2 regions of the Thalassospira sp. ABL2_045 genome follow, and region 1 is predicted to be linked to the other one. Evidence: riboswitches for the same ligand, from Rfam matches in the RefSeq annotation. Region 1 holds a riboswitch; the other holds the start of a gene.

Region 1 (10,061 bases):
AGGTTGGACGAGCGATTATGGTTTTGCAAATTTGCGGGATCTCTCTGCGATAACAAAGATGTTCTCAACAAAAATCAAAGCCAATCGAGCTATCTCTAGAGTGCAATTGCTGAAAGGTGGCTCGTTATGACCCAAGGTGCCGTCCCGGCCCGCTACTGGCACCATCTTGAGGATGGCCGCATTCAGTGCGATGTCTGTCCGCGCTTTTGCAAGCTAAACGACGGGCAGCGGGGCTTGTGTTTTGTCCGCGCGCGCCAAGGCGATCAGATGGTGCTGACGACGTGGGGCCGATCCTCGGGATTTTGTATTGATCCGATCGAGAAAAAGCCGCTCAATCACTTTTTGCCCGGGACCCCGATCCTGTCCTTTGGCACGGCGGGCTGTAACCTGACCTGCAAGTTCTGCCAGAATTACGAAATCTCCAAAGCGCGCGAGATGGACAAGCTTTCCTCGCTCGCGACCCCGGAAATGATCGCCAAAACTGCCAAGGCTTATGGCTGCTCCGCGGTTGCGTTCACCTATAATGATCCGGTGATCTTTCTCGAATATGCCGTTGATGTCGCGATTGCCTGCCGCGAAATGGGCCTGCGCACCGTGGCGGTGACGGCGGGCTATATTGGTGATGAGGCCCGCGTGGAATTTTTCCGCCACATGGATGCCGCCAATATCGATCTAAAGGGCTTTACGGATCGCTTTTATCATCAGCTGTGCTCGGCGCATCTCGATGACGTGTTGGAAACGCTTAAATATCTCCGCCACGAAACCGGTGTCTGGGTGGAGCTGACCAATCTTGTGATCCCGGGCGAGAATGATGGCGACGCCGAATTCCATGAAATGACGTCATGGGTCCATGATGAACTCGGCCCCGATGTGCCGATGCATTTTTCGGCCTTCCATCCCGACTGGAAAATGATGGACACCCCGCGCACCCCGCCCGAAACACTGGTGCGCGCACGCAAGATCGCCATGCAAAACGGTATCCGCTACGCCTATGTCGGCAACGTCCATGACAAATCCCATAGCAGCACCTTCTGCCATGGCTGTGGCGAGATCCTGATTGGCCGTGACTGGTATCAGCTATCGGACTGGAACCTTGATGCCCATGGCGCATGCAAAAGCTGCGGCACCCATTGCGCCGGTGTGTTTCAGGCCCAACCGGGCCAGTGGGGCCCGAAACGCCTGCCGGTGCGGCTTAAAGAAACCACCTGACCCCCTGCCGTCATTCCGGGCGGAGCGGAGCGCAGACCCGGAATCCATTGCGCGGTAGTGCCGGAATGGATCCCCGCCTGCGCGGGGATGACGCTGGTTAAGGTTCGGGTGCGGGCAACGACCTGACGATTTCGCTGGCACTCTCGCGCCATATCGCTACATTGCCGCCCAGTTTGATGTGGTTGGCAAGAAAGCAGACACAGTGGCCGGGATGAAAATTCGCAAAGCACGATTGGGCGATGTCGGGGCAATTTTTGCCATCCGAAGCCGCGTGCGCGAAAACCATCTCTCGGCGTCTGAGCTGGCCGAACGCGGCATTACCAAGGCGGCCTTTGGCAAATGGCTTGATCAGGGCTATGGCATCTGGCTTGCCGATCTGGATGGTTCCGCCGCCGGGTTCGCCATTGCCATCCCCGGTGAAGCCACCCTGTGGGCACTGTTTGTCGATCCGGAATTTGAAGGGCGCGGGGTCGGCGCGGCACTCTTGCGCACCGCTGAAGACTGGCTGTTTGCCAAGGGATGTAATGACATCTCGCTGACCACCGGGGCCAACCCCGATAACCGCGCGCACGGCTTTTATGAAAGCCATGGCTGGCATAGCACGGGCGATGTCGAAAACGACGAGGTGGAATATATCAAATCCAACCCGTCGCTTTCGCTGTTTGATTTTGGCTGATGAACCGTGGCTCAGGCGGCCTGCGTGCGGCTGTCGGGTTTGACGATCCGTTTCAGGATCTTGCGCACCAGGGGGGCGACAACCAGCACACCCGGGAACGCAATCGCCCAGGACGACACATAAGCCCCCATCCACAATTCAAAAAACTTCGACCAGTCGGAAATCGCGATCGATGTCGCGATGCCCGAAATCAGAAAGGACTGGATGCCCGAAAGCAAAAAGGCAAAGGCAACAGGCTCCAGACGGCGGGGAATAAAAGGCTGCATGGGGTCTTCTTCCGATAATGCGAATAATATACCATAAAATTATGATGTAATGTTTTTGTTCGCAAGTCTCTGCGCAATGTCAATTTGCCCAACACCAAATATCATGACCAAGATCGTAAGAAAGATCAGCTGTCTTCGGTATGGTCGCCAGCCATCACGTTCTTTTTCAACGATAAGCCTTTTCAACCGCGTTTAACGCGCTAGATTAGGAGCATCAATTTGTTTGCAGTTGCTTGATCAAGGGCTGCGCCCCGAAACATGACAGGAGTCCTGTTCACCATGAAGATCACGTTTTCCGATCTCGCCATTCCGAAAAGCGGTGCGGTTATCGCCTTTGCGACCGAAGGTGCCGATCTGATGCCCAGTGCCGTTGCACTTGATGAGGCAACCGGTGGTGCGATCACCAAGGCGATCAAGGCGTCGACCTTCAAGGGTAAATCGGGCCAGAGCCTGCAGGTGCTGGCACCGGCCAATGTCGATCTGTCGCGCGTGATCATTTTCGGGATCGGCAAGGAAGCCGAATTTGACGTGATTGCCGCGCAGAAACTCGGCGGCTCTGTCACCACGCGTGCCATCTCGACCGGCGAGAAGGAGCTTTCCGTTCTCTTTGACATGGAAGGTCTGGCGTCTGATTTCGCAACCGGTGCGATGCTGCGCGATTATCGTTTCGACAAATATCGCACCACTGAAACCAAGGAAGACAAGCCGGTTCTCAAGGCGCTGAAGATTTCAGCCCACGATCACAAGGACGCCAAGAAGCAGTTTGATTCTGCCAAAAAGGTCGTCGAAGGCGTGTTCTTCACCCGCGATCTGGTGTCCGAGCCGGCCAACGTTCTTCATCCCGAAAGCTTCACCAAGGAAGTCAAAGCCCTTGAAAAGCTGGGTGTGGAAATTGAGGTCCTTGACGAAAAGGAAATGAAAAAGCTTGGCATGGGCGCGCTTCTGGGCGTTGCCATGGGGTCGGCCCAGAAACCGGCCATGGTTGTCATGCGCTGGAACGGCGGCAAGAAAAAGGACGCACCCGTCGCCTTCGTTGGCAAGGGTGTGACCTTTGATACCGGTGGTATCTCGCTCAAACCCGCCGCCGGCATGGAAGACATGAAGTTCGATATGGGCGGGGCCGGTGTGGTTTCCGGCCTGATGAAGGCGCTTGCGGGTCGCAAGGCGAAATGCAACGTGATCGGTGTGATTGGTCTGGTTGAAAACATGCCGTCATCGACCGCACAGCGTCCGGGCGATGTCGTGACCTCCATGTCCGGTCAGACGATTGAAGTCATCAATACCGACGCCGAAGGCCGTCTGGTTCTCTGTGATGCCCTGACCTATGTGCAGGAAAAACATGATCCGCGTTTGATCGTTGATCTGGCAACCCTGACCGGGGCGGTTATCATTGCGCTTGGCCATGAAAATGCCGGTCTGTTTGCCAACAATGATGATCTGGCGACCCAGATCAGCACGGCCGGTCTTTCGGTTGATGAAACCGTCTGGCGTCTGCCGCTGGGATCTGGCTATGACAAGCAGCTTAAATCCGACATTGCCGACATGAAAAATGTCGGCGGTCGTGCGGCGGGCTCGATCACGGCTGCCCAGTTCCTCAAGCGCTTTATCACCAAGGATCGCCCATGGGCGCATCTTGATATCGCCGCCATGGCCTGGTCAACGTCCGACAAGGAAGTCACGCCGAAGGGCGCGACCGGCTTTGGCGTGCGTCTGCTTGATCGCTTTGTTGCCGATAACTACGAAAACTAAGCCCGCGCGCACCGCGCTGGGATGGAATTTGTGGGGCAGGGTGTTGATCACCTTGCCCCATTTTCATGTTCGGGATAAAACCGCCTTATGGCTGATATCTGGTTTTACCATCTCACCAGCATGCCGCTGGAACGGGCCTTGCCCACATTGCTCTCCAAAACGCTGGAGCGCGAAAAGCGTGCCGTGGTGATGACCGGCAATGACCAACGGATCGAGGCCATCAATACCCTGCTTTGGACCTATGACCCGGCAAGCTGGTTGCCCCATGGGTCGAAATCCGATGGCGACGCCGAAATGCAGCCGGTCTGGCTGACCGACGAGGATGAAAATCCCAACGGGGCCCAATTCCTGTTCCTGGCCGACCGCGCCATGAGCGAGAAGGTCAGCGAGTATGAACGCGTCATCATGCTGTTTGATGACCGCGACCGCGATGCGGTGGCAGAAGCCCGTACGCGCTGGAAAGACTGGAAAGACGCCGGACACAAACTGTCCTACTGGCAACAAACCCCGCAAGGCGCGTGGGAGAAAAAGGCCGAAAGCTGATTGCGTTTTGGTTGCTTGCTGGACAGCGCGTCACTCTCATTAAACACATAAAACTCTGTAATATATGGCGATTTCATATATGCCATGCGTAGATTGCATGATTTTACCTGTTGAAGAATGACGTCTAGTCAGATACACAGGACTCATTGATCGCGCCGATTTGCTCCTCAGCTTGCGGGCGCGTTAAAAATGCGGCTAAAGCGAGAGGGCGTATATGCTCCGTATGTACGACCGCCTCGGTTAAGCCGCGGCGGTTTTTTTGTATCTACGGAAAGGTTGAGACCCATGATCCGGCTCTCGAACGTCCATAAAACTTATGCGGCCCGGCGTGGCAGCGACGAACATATCGCATTGCGCGGCATCAATCTCGATATTGCAGCAGGCGAAATCGTTGGCGTCATTGGCCGTTCCGGCGCGGGCAAATCCACGCTGATCCGCTGCATCAACCTGCTTGAACACCCGACATCCGGGACGGTGACGGTCGATGGCACCAATGTCACGACCCTGTCCAAACGTGATTTGCCGCTGTTCCGCCGTCAGCTTGGCATGGTGTTCCAGCACTTCAACCTTCTGTCTTCGCGCACGGTCTATGACAATATTGCACTGCCGCTTGAACTGGCCGGTGCCAGCAAGGCCGAGATTGCCAAGGCGGTTGATCCGCTGTTGCCGCTTGTGGGCTTGGAAGAAAAGCGCGACCGCTATCCGGCTGAGCTTTCCGGGGGCCAAAAACAGCGTGTCGGTATTGCACGCGCGCTGTCATCGAACCCCAAGGTTTTGCTTTGTGACGAGGTCACCTCGGCCCTTGATCCGGAAACCACCCGTCAGATCCTGACGCTGCTTAAGGACATCAACAAACGCCTCGGACTGACCATGGTCGTGATCACCCATGAAATGGCGGTGGTCAAAGCGCTCTGTGACCGTGTCGCGGTGATGGATGGCGGTGTAATCGTCGAAGAAGGCGGCGTGGAGGGTATTTTTGCCGATCCCAAGCACGCAACCACGCAGTCCCTTCTGGCCGATGAATTCATGGATTTCCGCGCCGGATCGGACAGCGATAACAACACCGGCGTTGCAGCCGGGCAGGAGGGCTAAGTCATGTTTTCAACCCTTGCACCCATTCTGCTGCAGGCGACCTGGGAAACCATCTATATGGTCGCGGTTTCGCTTGGTATTGCCACCGTGTTTGGCTTGCCGCTGGGCGTGTTGCTGGCGACCTCTGGCCGGGGTGAGCTGTTTGAAGCGCTGTGGTTTCAGCGCCTGTTTGGCCCGCTGGTCAATGCGACGCGTTCCGTGCCCTTCATCATTCTCGCAGTTGCGATCATTCCCTTTACCCGCTTTGTCGTCGGCACCTCGATAGGCACCTCAGCGGCGATTGTGCCGCTGACGGTTGCTGCCATTCCGTTCATTGCCCGGATCATCGAAGGGGCGATGCGCGAAGTGGATGGCGGCTTGATCGAAGCGGCCCAGGCCATGGGGGCCCGCCCGGTGCAGGTCGTGACCAAGGTTCTTCTGCCCGAAGCACTGCCTGGCATCATTCACGGTCTGACCCTGACGGCGGTCACCCTGATTGGCTATTCCGCCATGGTGGGGGCCGTTGGTGCCGGCGGTCTTGGTGATCTTGGTATTCGCTATGGCTATCAGCGCTTCCGCCCGGATGTGATGGCAGCCGTTGTCATCACCCTGATCGTTGTCGTGCAAGCGGTGCAAAGCTTTGGCGACTATCTGGCGCGCAAGGCCGACAAGCGGAATATCTGAGCCTTTCATCGAACAAAATCCGAATGTGAGGGTTGCTCACATTCGCCAAATTCCCGCACAAACCCAAAAGAAAACAAGGAGTTTTACAATGCGGTTTTTCTTTAAACTGACGGCGGCTGCCGTCCTCGCATCGGCCCTGACCGGCCAGGCACTGGCCAATGACGCGATCAAGATCGGCGTCACCCCGGGTGCGCATGAAGAAGTCATGGAAGAAGTCGTCAAGGTGGCTGCCACCAAGGGCCTGGACATCGAACTGGTCAGCTTCTCGGACTATGTTATCCCGAACCAGGCGCTTGATGATGGCGATCTCGATGCCAACAGTTTCCAGCATGTGCCGTATTTGGATAACCAGATCAAGGACCGTGGTTATGAGCTGTCGGTGGTTGGGTACAACATCCTGACCCCGATGGGCATTTATTCCAACAAAATCAAAAGCCTTGATGAGCTGCCCGAAGGTGCCGAAGTCGGCATTCCGAACGATCCGACCAATGGCGGCCGTGCGCTTCTGGTGTTGCAGTCCCATGGTCTGATCAAGGTTGATCCGGCGGTTGGTCTTGTCGTCAGCCCGCTTGACGTCATCGAAAATCCCAAGGATATCAGCTTTGTAGAGCTCGATGCGGCCCAGCTGCCGCGTTCGCTTGATGATCTGGATGCGTCGGCGATTAACACCAACTATGCGCTCGAAGCCGGTCTGAACCCGATCAAGGATTCGATTGCAATCGAAGGCAATGACAGCCCGTATGCCAACGTGATCGTCACCCAGACGGCGCGCAAGGATGAGCCGTGGGTCAAAACGCTGGTTGAATCCTATCACGATGATGCGGTCCGCAAATTCATCGAAACCAAGTATGAAGGCTCGGTCCTGCCGGTATTCAAACTTCCTGAATAATCGGGCCGATTATTCAAAATAAATGAAAAATCCCGTGGGGTTTGCGCCCCGCGGGATTTTTTTATGGCGATGTGCCAAAACCGCGCAAATCAAATTGTATGAGGAATGTGTTCGCCCGGCGTGCACGTCCGGATTTGATCGTGGGATTTTCGGTGGTGTGATTTAGGCGGGGAGGCGTGCCGGGTTTTGGGGCGCAGGTGCCGTGGGTGGTATGACGCAGTCAGATGACGCCAAGGGGACCCTGAAGCATTTTAATAAGACGTATAGGCTAATCTCTTTGCATTTATTGGAATAGTTATAATAAATGAAAATATGATAATAATATGATTTAAAATAATAAAATTTGAAAAATTTCAGGCGGTGTCTTGTAAATGCTGGGAGGAAACGCATGTATGGGATCATACGACCGCATAATATGTGATCTGCTGGCAGCCCGCGCTATGTGCACAGGATCGCATCCTTGCGACGATCAGGGGCCCAAAAACGCGAGAGCCCCAAAGCCCAAGAGCGAAAAGCCAAAAGCACCATGATCAAATTCGGTCATCTGAAATCCTTCCTTGCCTGTTTTGTGCCGCTTAGTGCGGTGTTCCTGCTCGTCATCGGGTTGCTGGCCTGGGAGCGGGCGAATGTCCGGGGCAAGCAGATCGCCGATGACCAATCCTTTGCGCTGGATAAATCGATTGCCATCATGCGCGAGCGCATCAATGTGGTGGTGTCTGATCTGCTGATCCTGTCCGAGAGCACCCAGCTTGACGCGGTCATAGACGGGCGTACCGACAGGGCGCAGCTTGCCAGCGAGTATGAGCTGTTTGCCTTGCGCCGCGGGATTTATGACCAGATCCGCTATCTTGATCATGACGGGCAAGAAGTGGTGCGGGTCAATTACGGCAGTGGCATTCCCTATACCGTGCCCGCGGGTGAATTGCAGAACAAGGCAGACCGATCCTATTTCAAGCTGGCCGCAAGCGCCCCGCGCGGCACGTTTTACATGTCGGGCATTGATCTGAACCGCGAATTTGGCGAGATCGAACAACCGATCAAGCCGGTCATCCGGCTGGCATCCCCGGTCTTTGATCGCCTTGGCGACCGTCAGGGTGTTTTGGTTTTGAACCTGCGCGCAAGTCCGATGCTGGCCGAAGTGATCGGGCCGCTTGAACGCGATGGCGCACATGCCTTTGTCACGGACGAGGAGGGCAACTGGATTATCGGCGGCGAGCCGGGGGAAAACTGGGCCAGCGATCTGATTGGTACACCGGCTCTATTGGCTGATCGATTTGCCCCGGCCTGGGACCGCATGCAAGCGGGCGAAACAAGCTTTGTCACCGATCAGGGCTTTTACACGGTCGCCCGGATTGAGGTATCCGACCTGTTGCTGCGCGGGGATTTCGGACAGAAGATTTCTGTCATTCTGGAAAATGACATTGCCCTGACCAGTCGCCTGAACCTGTTTATCGGCGCGCGCCTGCCGGATGAACAATATCAGGCTTTGCTGAGCCCGGATCGCAACATGCTGACGGTTGTCAGTGTTGCGGTGATCTTGCTGATCGCGATTGGCAGTGCGGCGTATTCCTGGACCCGGCGCCGGCAACTGGTGGCAAGTTTCGGGGCGCGGTTGTCCGAACGTGTGCTCGAAGTGTCGAAAAACAGTGTGGTGATCACGGATCCGGACGGCATCATTCGCAAGGTCAATCCGGGCTTTACCGCCATGACCGGCTATCTGCCCAACGAAGCTGTTGGCAAGCCATTGGCCTTTGTCCGGGCCGAGCGCGAAAACACCGAAGAGCTTGATGATATCCTGATGTCGGCGCGCGCAAGCGGCACCTGGGAGGGCGAGGTGCGCAACCGGCGCAAGGATGGCAAGTTCTTCTATTCCAACGTCGTGATCAGTGCGATTGCCGACCCGGAAGAGGGGGCGGTGCATTATGTCGAAATGGGGCTGGATATCTCGCGCCATATGGAAAATGCGCAAGCGCTTTGGCGTCAGGCCAATCATGATGCCCTGACCGGATTGCCCAACCGTTTGCTGTTTGAAGACCGGCTTGACGTCGCCTGCGGCCACGCCGACAGCGAAGAATACGCCATCGCGCTGCTGTATATCGATCTTGACGGGTTCAAGCCGATCAATGACCAGCATGGTCACGAAGTCGGGGACAAGGTGCTGCGCGTGGTGGGCGAGCGGATCCGCGAAACCGTGCGCCACGACGATACGGTGGCCCGTCTTGGCGGCGACGAGTTTGCCGTCATCGCCGAAGAAGTCGCAAGTCATGAGGAAGCGGACTGGATCGCCCAGAAAATTCAGGTCGCCCTGCAGCGCCCGATGGAATTTGGTGGCCTGACCATCACGGTTGGCACCAGTGTCGGTTACGCGATCTATCCGAAAGACAGCCGCGAAAGTGCCGCCCTGCTGGCCCTGGCGGACGAGCAGATGTATCGCCAGAAACGCTTCCGCAAGGGCGCCGAGAAAAAACAGGCCAACGGATCGCGATAATTCCAGGGCAGAGCAAACAAAAAAGGACAGTCCAATGAGACTGTCCTTTTTGCGTTAGGTCGGGCGGCTTTGGTCGCTGTCAGGCTTATGCCGCAACAGGAGAGGTGACCGGGCGGGCGCGTTCGATCCGCTTGCGGCGATCCGGGATGTTGTGGGCTTCCCATAGATCATTGCGGGTCTGGGTGTTGATCCAGAATTCCGCGCTGTTACCAAAAACACGGGCCAGAATGAGTGCCGTATCAACGGTTATCCGGCGACGGTTGTTGCAAAGCTCGTTCACATGCTTGCGCGGAACGCCCATGGCGTCTGCCAGGGCGGTCTGTGTCAATTCCATCGGCTCCATGAACTCGGTGACGAGCATTTCACCAACGCTGACGGGTTTTCGTGCTGTCATGATCATGAGGTGCCTCATCGATAACTGTGATTGTCAAGATAAAGATCGGCATCATTCCGGGAAAAGGGACCGTCTCATTTCGTGTCCGTGCT
Region 2 (10,061 bases), on a different contig from region 1:
CCTTTCTGACATTTGGGATGACTGGTCAACATTCACCGATCTTTCCAACGAACTGAATGCCAAGGCCGGTCACCTTAAAACCGTTGCATCCAATGGCGGTTCGGAAGACGACTTCAAGGCCGCCCTTGGTCAGATGATGCGGACCTGCAAATCCTGCCATAGCGATTTCAAGGACTAGCTCGAACGCAAACGGCATCGTTCATGAAAAAAGGCCGCAGCATCTGCTGCGGCCTTTTTCTATGGCAGGATCAGATTGGTGTTAGCGACCGATCATGGCAAAGAATTCGCGACGCGTGATCGGATCATCGCGGAACGCCCCCAGCATCCGGCTGGTCACCATGGAAACACCGGTTTTGTGCACACCGCGTGTACTCATGCATTGGTGGTTGGCATCGATCACCACCGCAACACCAAGCGGATCGAGTTCTTCCTGAATGGTGTTGGCGACCTGTGCCGTCATCTTTTCCTGAATCTGCAGGCGTTTGGCATAGACCTCAACCACGCGGGCCAGCTTGGAAATACCGACAACACGGCGGCGCGGCAAATAGGCGACATGGGCAACCCCGATGATCGGCACCATGTGATGTTCGCAATAGGATTCGACGCGAATGTCGCGCAGAACGACCATCTCGTCATAGCCGTCGGTTTCTTCGAACGTCCGGCGCAGGATTTCTGCCGGGTCCTGCTGATAGCCAGCAAAGAATTCGCCATAAGAGCGTGCCACACGATCAGGGGTTCCGCGCAGACCTTCGCGGTCGGGATCGTCCCCGGCCCAACGCAGAAGTGTCCGGACCGCTTCTTCTGCTTCTTCGCGTGTCGGACGCTTCACCGGGTTATGTTCGCTGCACATACCAAATCCTTTTGTCATATTCTGCAGGATTAACGCCTGCCTTGGTGGGGCTCCTGACCCGCTTTAACTGATACTGTTGGCTGATCCGATCAGTTCACAGTGTGTTGCCCATGCGGACTGTCGAGCGAAAAGGCCGGAATCGCAATATCAAAATGATTGCCGTCCATATCCGTCATCTCGAAAGTCCCGACCATGAAGCCGCTTGGCGTGGTCAATGGCGCGCCACTTGTGTAATTGAAACTTTCACCGCACGCCAGAACAGGCTGTTCGCCAACAACGCCCGGGCCTTTGACCTCCTGGGTTTCGCCGCGCGAATCCGTAATCTGCCAATGACGGTTCAGCAACTGAACGGTTTTTGATCCAAGATTTTCAATCTCGATACGATAGGCCCAAACATAACGATGGGTTTCCGGATCAGATTCGTCCTCGAGGAACATCGGCTTTACCGATACCTTGATGTCGTGGGTTACGGTCGAATACATGCATATCTCCGGGCCAAGGGTGTTCCAGTCAATTTGCATCAGCCAAGATTGCGATTGATGGACCTTTATGCAGGGTCAGGACCTATTAATTTGGTTCGAATGGTCGATCAGATTTGTTCGGATACGCGAAGCAAAAACGCCGGAAGATATACATCTTTCAAGTTTTTGCGACAAAGTAGGCCGTGCAAATCTGATCGATCCGCAGGACAGACGTTATATTTGCAAGCTCCTGCGTCAAACCCCTTGCGCGGGGTTCCCACCCGCTCGGCGGGCTTTTCCTTGGATCCCACATATATAACGTATGCCATTCCAATCAAATTAATAGGTCCTGACCCTAAACAATCCGTCCCGAAACTACCAGTCGCCTGTCAAAACAAACCGGCATAAGATCGGGGCGAATACGAAAGGGCCCGCACAATGTACGGGCCAGATCGATGTCAGGATTACTGTTGTACCAAGCTTTTAAACGGCAAGGGCTGCCAACAGGTCTTCCTTGAGGTCATCAATATCTTCCAGACCGACAGATAGACGCAGCATGCCTTCGGTAATACCCATCGCAACCTTGTCTTCGGCTGGCACACGCTGATGGGTCGTGGTCCAGGGATGGGTTGCCAGACTTTTTGCATCGCCAAGGTTGTTGGAAATATCAATCAGCTTGAGGTTATCAAGCAGCGAAAATGCCGCCGCCTTGCCCCCGGCAAGCTCAATCGCAATCAATCCACCACCACGGCCAGACATCTGACGCATTGCCAATTCGTGCTGCGGGTGACTTTCCAGTCCCGGATAAAGAACGCGTGACACCTGTGGCTGTTCCGTAAGGAATTCGGCCAATGCAGTTGCATTGCGGATGTGCTGATCAACACGCAGGCTTAGCGTTTCAAGCCCTTTGAGCAGCACCCAGGCATTGAATGCGCTCATGCTTGGCCCAGTATGACGCAGGAACGTGGTCAGGTGTTCGTCATGCCATTCCTTGTCGTTAAACAGGATCGCACCGCCAAGGCAGCGGCCCTGACCATCGATGTGTTTGGTCGCAGAATAGACGACAATATCAGCCCCCAGTTCCATCGGCTTTTGCAGGATCGGGGTGGCAAACACGTTATCGACAATCACCTTTGCACCGGCCTTGTGCGCCAGCTCGGAGATAAAGGCGATATCAAGAACCTCAAGCGTCGGGTTCGACGGGGTTTCAAGGAAAACCGCGTCTGCTGGTTTCGACAGCGCCTTTTCCCATGCGTCTTTGTCGGTGCCATCCACCAGTTCGGTTTCAACCCCGAACCGCGGCAGTAGCGTGGTCAGGATAAATTCACACGAACCGAACAAGGCGCGCGATCCAACCACACGACCACCAGCCTTGGTGCTGGCTGCCAATGCATTCCACACCGCTGACATGCCCGATGCCGTCGCACGGCAATATTGCGCGCCCTCGATCAGGGCAAGGCGCTCTTCGAACATCCCAACGGTCGGATTGGCAAAACGGGAATAGACATAACGTTCCGGGCCACTGCCATCAAAGGAGGCCTCTGCCTCGGCGGCGGTGTCATACACATAGCCGGAATTCATAAAGATGGCTTCGGAAGTCTCGCAAAAGCCGCTGCGCGCTGTGCCGCCACGTACAGAACGGGTCGCCGCGCGCCAGTTATCGGAAGCCTTTTTTTCGGTCGTCATCGTCTTGCTCCTACATGCCCGGATATTGGTGTGATCCGGACACAAAAAAACCCTGACCGGCGTGAATGGGTCAGGGCCGAAGCCAGAACACCCCTCTTTAGCGATTTTTTACGTGGCCGCAAGCCGGTCGACAAATCCCACGATGCGCTGACGATACGACCAGTTTTCCCCTACGTCAAGCGCCACACCCTCAGGATTTTTGCGCATATCCGGATGCGCTTACGCATCGGATAACACAATCGCAGCTCACGGAATGGTGAAAGCAGTTCATAAGCAAGTTTTGAAATTTCTCTCTAATGTTGGATCAAATAATGCGATCCTGTTTTTCGGGATTTGCACATCGTAGCGAACACACGACTTGCAAGAGCCTGAAATAAATGACTAAAACCAGTTCAATGGTGTCACACTTGTCCGACCAGAAACCAGAATTCCCGGCAGAAACCAAAGGCGCGCCCAAGCCGCTCTGGCGCAAGCTTTTGCCGGTGATAATCCTGATTTGCGGGCTGGTTCTGGCATGGGCGAGCGGCATCCTTGATGTGCTGTCATTTGATTCACTGCGTGAAAACCGCGACCTGTTGCAGGGTTTTGTTGCCGACAATCCGGTTTCAAGCGTTCTGGTCTTTATGGGGCTTTATGTTGTTTCGGTCGCGCTGTCTCTGCCGATCGGATCGATCCTGACCATTACCGGTGGCTTTCTGTTCGGATCGCCTCTTGCGACGACCTATGTTGTGGTCGGGGCCACCATTGGCGCGACAATTGTTTATCTGGCCGCGCGCTATGCGTTTTATGATCTGATGCGGGCCAAGGCCGGTAACGCCGTTCGCAAGATGGAAGAAGGCTTTGCTGAAAACGCATTCAGCTATCTGATGGTGTTGCGCCTGATCCCGATTTTCCCGTTCTGGCTGGTCAATCTTGTGCCCGCCCTTCTTGGCGTCAAATTGCGCTCCTTTGTTTTGGGAACCATGATCGGCATTATTCCGGGCACCTTTGTCTATGCGTCTATCGGCGATGGGCTTGGTGCCTTGTTTGATCAGGGCAAGACACCTGATCTTGGCATCATCTTTGAACCGCGTATCCTGACCCCGATCATTGGACTGGCCGTGCTGGCCCTGTTGCCAGTCGCCTATAAGAAACTGCGCCAACGTAAAAGCGGGGCCAACTCACATGAGTAAAATCATCGATACCGATATCTGCGTGATTGGCGCCGGCTCCGGTGGTCTGTCTGTCGCGGCGGGTGCGGTCCAGATGGGCGCAAAGGTTGTCCTGATCGAAAAGGGCAAGATGGGGGGTGATTGCCTTAATACAGGTTGCGTTCCGTCCAAGGCGCTTTTGGCGGCCGGTCATGCCGCGGAAAATACGCGCCGTGCATCCCGGTTTGGTGTTGCTACTGGCCAAGTCGATGTCGATTTTGGCCGCGCAATCGATCATGTGCATTCCGTCATTGCGGGCATTGCCCCGCATGATTCGGTTGAGCGATTCGAAGACCTCGGCTGCACCGTTATTCAGGCCGAAGCCCGCTTTATCGGCCCGCGCGAAGTCGTTGCCGACGACACCACAATCAGGGCCAAACGCTTTGTCATTGCCACGGGTTCGCGCGCGGCTGTTCCGCCCATCCCGGGACTGGAAAGCGTTTGCTATTTCACCAACGAAACCATTTTTGAAAACCGTAGCCGCCCGGATCATCTGATCATTATTGGTGGCGGCCCTATCGGCTTGGAAATGGCGCAGGCCCATCAACAGCTCGGCGCAAAGGTGACCGTGATTGAAATGGGCACCATCCTGCCCAAGGATGATCCGGATCTGGTGGCTGTGGTGCGTGACCGCATCAAGGCCGATGGCATCAGTCTTTATGAAGGTGCCAAAACCAAGGAAGTCCTTGATGTAAATGATCAGATCAGGGTCGTGATCGAACATCAGGGCATCGAGATCACCCTTGAAGGCAGCCACCTTTTGCTGGCAACCGGCCGCAAACCCAATGTGGAAAACCTTGGCTTGTCAGATGCCGGCATTGAGCACAGCGACCGCGGTATTTCGGTTGATGCCCGTCTGCGCACCTCAAACCGCAAGGTGTTTGCGATTGGTGATGTCACCGGCGGGCTGCAATTTACCCACATGGCGGGGTATGACGCGGGCATCGTGATCCGTAACGCGCTTTTCCGCCTTCCGGCCAAGGTCGATCACAGTGGCGTGCCATGGGTAACCTATACCAACCCGGAACTGGCACAGGTCGGCCTGACCGAAACAACAGCGCGCGAGAAGTTCGGCGATGATATCCGCGTTGTGACATGGGACTACGCGGAAAACGATCGCGCCCGCGCAGAAGCCGAAACCGAAGGCTTCATCAAGGTCATCACCACGCCGAAAGGCCGAATTCTTGGCGCTGCCATTGTCGGGCGGCAGGCAGGCGAGCTGATCGGCGTCTGGTCGCTTGCCATCAGCAAGAAAATGAAGATCGGCGCAATTGCCGGGATGATAGCGCCCTATCCGACCCTTGGTGAACTGTCCAAACGCGTCGCTGGCGCTTGGTACACGCCCAGTCTGTTTAGCGAAAAAACGCGCAATCTGGTGCGGTTCCTGCTGAAGTTCGGATAACCGGCTTGCCTGGATCGCGCATGAAAACAAGCATCTGTATTGCTGTACTTTTTTCGCCTTATTGGCCTAACATCCAAAAATGAATAACCGGCATCTCAAATTGCCCCCCTGGGCCAAATCGCTTTCCGCGCGCCTTCTGGTGCTGACGGTAAGTTTTGTGATGCTGGCAGAGGTGTTTGTTTTTGCCCCCTCTGTCGCACGCTTTCGCATTGACTGGCTCAAGGCGCATCTTGATTCAGGCTATCTCGCGGCCCTCGCCCTTGAAGCCACGCCTGATCAGATGATCCCCGATGATCTTGAACGTGAACTTCTGTCCAATGCCGGGATTGAGGCGGTCATTCTGCGGCGTGAAGATCGCAAATTGCTGCTTCAGCGTGATGACATGCCCGCCAAGGTCGACAAGGAGGTTCAGCTGACAGATTTCTCGATCCCGATGGCGCTGATGGAGGGGTTATCAACCCTTAGCCAGACCGAAAATCGGGTATTGCGCGTGGTTGGCATGCCATCCATGGCGCCAGATTTCGAGATCGAAGTCCTTGTTCACGAAGATCGCCTCACTGAGGCCATGCGCAATTTCGGCTGGCGGGTGTTCGGCCTGTCGCTGATGATCTCGTTCTTTACCGCAGGCCTGGTCTATTTCGCGCTTAACCGTCTGCTGGTCCGCCCGATGCGGACATTGACCCATGACATGATTCGTTTTCGCGAAGACCCGCAGGACAAAGCTGCCCTGATCACGCCGGGCGAACGTGATGACGAGATTGGTGTGGCGCGCCAGGAACTGGCGATGATGCAGCAAGACATTCAGGCGATGCTTAATCAGCGCCGCCGCCTTGCCGCCCTTGGCACGGCAGCCACCAAGATCAGTCACGATTTGCGCAATGCGTTGGCCACCTCGATGCTGATGACAGAACAACTTGCCAAAAGCGAAGATGACGAAGTCCGCGCTGTTGTGCCACGCCTGTTATCATCGATGGAACGCGCGGTTTATATCAGTGAACAAACCCTGTCATTTGCGCGTGAAACCCCGCCGCCACGTGATTTGGCGACCTTTACCCTGATTGAGCTGATTGAAGAAATCCGTGATCAGATCTTGCTGCAAAAATGCGAGCAGCTTCTTGATGGTGTTATGGGTGATGCGCGCAAGGACGATGAACCCTGCCCAACCCGTATCGAGATCGACCTTCCCGACGATGTCATGCTTGAAGCCGATTACGACATGCTGTTTCGCGCCTTTAGCAACCTGATGCGCAACCCGATCGAAGCCGGGGCCACTGTTGTAACCATCACCCACAAAATTCAGCCTGAACCAGAAAACGGTACGGAAAGCCGCACCGAACCGGGAAAAACGCACAATTTCATTGACGTTATCATCACCGATAACGGACCGGGACTGCCTGAAAAGGCGATCAAGAACCTGTTCGTACCGTTTGCTGGCAGTGGACGCGAAGGCGGTACGGGACTTGGTCTTGCCATCGCGCGCGAACTGATCAGCACCCATAACGGTGAACTTCGCCTCACTGCAACAGGACCAGACGGCGCTGTTTTCACAGTCAAATTACCGATCAACAGTTGATTTCTGCGGCATCGCACCATCGCAACGCACCCAAATCATAGATTTTTTCTATCGAATTTTATTTGATATTCGATTTTATCTTTTGATTGGCATTTGTCACTTTGGGTTATGGCGATGCCGGGCCTGATCCCGATCCCCGATCCGCTCCTGACCCAAGGTTCGGTGTCGCCACCTGATTTACTGCCGTACCGTATTGATTTTGAAGCCGCCCGATACCCTGTTGTAGCTGTCCCCTTGGCTGGACTTCAAGAAATACGGAACGACAAAGCCCCATAATCCTTGCCGGATTATCATCAGGGGATCCGCACCGGTCCCCGCCCTCAAAACCCCTTGCCCACATCCGGGAAAGGGGTGTTTTTTATCGCTGTGTTTCAGGTTGACCGCACCATCGACTGACGAATATCGTCAATCTGTTGTCGTAAAAAACAACCTTGCGCGTGATCATTGATCAGGCCCATCGCCTGCATGAAGGCAAACACGGTCGTCGGCCCGACAAACTTCCATCCCCGTTTTTTGAGATCCTTGGAAAGTGCAACTGACGTTGGCGATGTCGACGCTGACTGTGGAGGGTCAACTTCGTCTGGTTTCGGTTCAAAGCGCCAAAAATATGCGGCAAGTGACCCTTCCCGTGCGACCATCTCGCAGGCCCGTTTGGCATTATTAATCGATGCTTCGATCTTGCCGCGATGTCGGATGATCCCGGCATCCGCAAGCAGGCGCTCAACATCCACATCATCAAATTCCGCAACCTTATGGAAATCAAACCCGGCAAAGGCTTTGCGGAAATTTTCCCGCTTGCTCAGGATCGTGCGCCAGCTTAATCCCGACTGAAACCCTTCAAGACAGATTTTCTCAAACAGCCGGATGTCATCGGTAACCGGAAAGCCCCATTCCGTGTCGTGATAGGCGTTAAATTCGGGCGCAGCATCACACCATGCGCACCGACATTTTCCGTCCGTTCCGATTGATGTTTTGCTCATGGTTCAAGCCATCAGAAAATTAAGGCGTTGATCCGTGCGCGCGGGCGAGATTTCATAAATCTCGGCTGTAACGATGCCTTCAGCAACGAATGGGTCATCATTCACACGGGCTTCAATCGCATCTCGTGACACACCATGCGCCAGAACGGCACCGCCCATATTGGGTTGCAGGCTCCCGACCATCAGAAACACACCATCATCAAAGCCTTGCTTGATCCATGCTTTGTGCGCGTCCATGAATTCCAGGGCCTTTTCGCGATTTTCAGCAAACTTCAAAAAAATCGTAAACATCCTCTACTCCCTGATTGAGTTGTTGGTGGTGGCAAGTCTGGCAATCTGATCGTCAAGCCAGGCACACATCAGATCGACCTCGTGATGCAAGAAACCATCATCGTCAAACGCATTGGCAAGGGTCGCGACACCCTGGCTTCGGCCAAGGACATGCATGGCCAGTTCATCCGATCTTTCGCCAAAGCCCAACCGTTCGAACTGGCGACATAACCAGCTGCGAAACAGAGTAAACAGTTCGGCGGCATCGCTTTTCGCGGCATGGTTCAACTTCGCCAATTCTGACGACAACGTCCCCACCGGGCAGCCGAATTTCCGGATCTTCTCGCCATTAACAATCAAGATATGAATGAAGCTTCGAATGCGTTCAGCGGGGTCTGATCCGGTCACTTCCCATCGATCAAGCATCTGCTCGGTAGTGGCAAGACGCCGGTTGATCACGCTATCAAGGATGTCATCCTTGGTTTTGAAGTGGTGATAGAAATTGCCACGCGATATGCCGACACTGGCCGCAATATCTGCAAATGACGTGGCTTCAAACCCTTGCTGATAAAATAGCAGGTCCGCTGCCTCGATAATTCGATCCCGTGTTTCTGCTGCCATGTTTTGATCTATCCGCACAATTCAACCTGATTTAGGACGTTTGTCCTATTTCTAGAATTAGGTCAATTGTCCTATAATGTCAACCACATGAAAAAGCACCTGCAAGCGTCGCCTGCAGGTGCTTGAAATTTTCGCGCTAATCGTTTTGAGTTTTGTTTAGTCCCGCCAGAAGGCCGGGAACAGCAGGACCAGAACCGTAAAGACCTCGAGACGGCCAATCAGCATCCCGATCGACATCAGCCACTTGGCCCCGTCCGGCAGGGTTGCGAAGTTCCCCGACGGCCCGACAATTGGTCCCAGACCCGGCCCAACATTGGCAATTGCCGTACCGGCACTCGACACCGCGGTAATGAAATCGAGCCCCATCGCGCCAAGGGCCGCCGCAAGCACCACAAAGCAGAAAACAAACAGGAAGAAGAAGCTCAGCACCGATTCCGTGACATCTTCGGACAGCGGTTTGCGGTTGTAGTATGCAATGAAAACACCATGCGGGCGCAGCATGTGTGACAGCTGAATCTTGGCGATCTCGTACAAAACCTGAAGACGGAAGATTTTCACCCCGCAAGTTGTCGAGCCCGCACAGCCGCCAATAAACATGACAAAAAAGAATACCGTCACTGCAAACGGGCCCCAAAGCCCGTAATCCGTTGTGGCATAGCCCGTACCGGTCATGACCGACATGATATTGAACGACGTGAAGCGCAGCGCATACAGGAAGTCGACACCATTGGTTTTGGAATGCCACAGTGCGAGACCGACAATGATCGTCACGGCAATTGTAATGAACCAGCGCACCTGACTGTCCCGAAACAGCGGTTTCCCCTGTCCACGCAGCATTTGCAGATACAGAATGAATGGAAGCGCCCCTGTCGCCATCCCCAGCGTAATGATGACATCGATGGTCGCATTGTCGTAATGCCCGATCGACGCATCCTTTGTCGAAAATCCGCCGGTCGCAATCGTCGTCATTGCGTGGGCAATCGCATCAAACGGTGTCATGCCCGCCGACCACAACATGATCGCCCAAA

The links. Region 1 has a riboswitch for S-adenosylmethionine ahead of ACXAIA_RS04515 (methionine ABC transporter ATP-binding protein). Riboswitches for the same ligand answer to the same signal wherever they lie in the genome.
Positions count from the first base shown of each region.
Region 2: it holds a riboswitch for S-adenosylmethionine, as region 1 does, so the genes downstream of both, metZ (O-succinylhomoserine sulfhydrylase) here and ACXAIA_RS04515 (methionine ABC transporter ATP-binding protein) in region 1, are expected to answer to the same signal.

Region 1 is NZ_JBSWYV010000002.1:86,805-96,865, reverse strand. Features, by position in the region: gene ACXAIA_RS04545 (hypothetical protein) at 1-99, shown strand, start outside; gene amrS (AmmeMemoRadiSam system radical SAM enzyme) at 127-1,209, shown strand; gene ACXAIA_RS04535 (N-acetyltransferase family protein) at 1,421-1,885, shown strand; gene ACXAIA_RS04530 (DUF2798 domain-containing protein) at 1,897-2,151, opposite strand; gene ACXAIA_RS04525 (leucyl aminopeptidase) at 2,431-3,900, shown strand; gene ACXAIA_RS04520 (DNA polymerase III subunit chi) at 3,988-4,443, shown strand; SAM riboswitch at 4,586-4,663, shown strand; partial or broken gene ACXAIA_RS04515 (methionine ABC transporter ATP-binding protein) at 4,729-5,457, shown strand; gene ACXAIA_RS04510 (methionine ABC transporter permease) at 5,539-6,198, shown strand; gene ACXAIA_RS04505 (MetQ/NlpA family ABC transporter substrate-binding protein) at 6,287-7,087, shown strand; gene ACXAIA_RS04500 (diguanylate cyclase domain-containing protein) at 7,614-9,575, shown strand; gene ACXAIA_RS04495 (HigA family addiction module antitoxin) at 9,661-9,969, opposite strand.
Region 2 is NZ_JBSWYV010000015.1:85,823-95,883, reverse strand. Features, by position in the region: gene ACXAIA_RS18025 (c-type cytochrome) at 1-178, shown strand, start outside; gene folE (GTP cyclohydrolase I FolE) at 260-850, opposite strand; gene apaG (Co2+/Mg2+ efflux protein ApaG) at 940-1,332, opposite strand; gene metZ (O-succinylhomoserine sulfhydrylase) at 1,795-2,997, opposite strand; SAM riboswitch at 3,074-3,148, opposite strand; gene ACXAIA_RS18005 (TVP38/TMEM64 family protein) at 3,375-4,169, shown strand; gene ACXAIA_RS18000 (dihydrolipoyl dehydrogenase family protein) at 4,162-5,589, shown strand; gene ACXAIA_RS17995 (ATP-binding protein) at 5,669-7,162, shown strand; gene ACXAIA_RS17990 (DNA-3-methyladenine glycosylase I) at 7,534-8,142, opposite strand; gene ACXAIA_RS17985 (YciI family protein) at 8,146-8,433, opposite strand; gene ACXAIA_RS17980 (TetR/AcrR family transcriptional regulator) at 8,437-9,033, opposite strand; gene ACXAIA_RS17975 (TrkH family potassium uptake protein) at 9,190-10,061, opposite strand, start outside.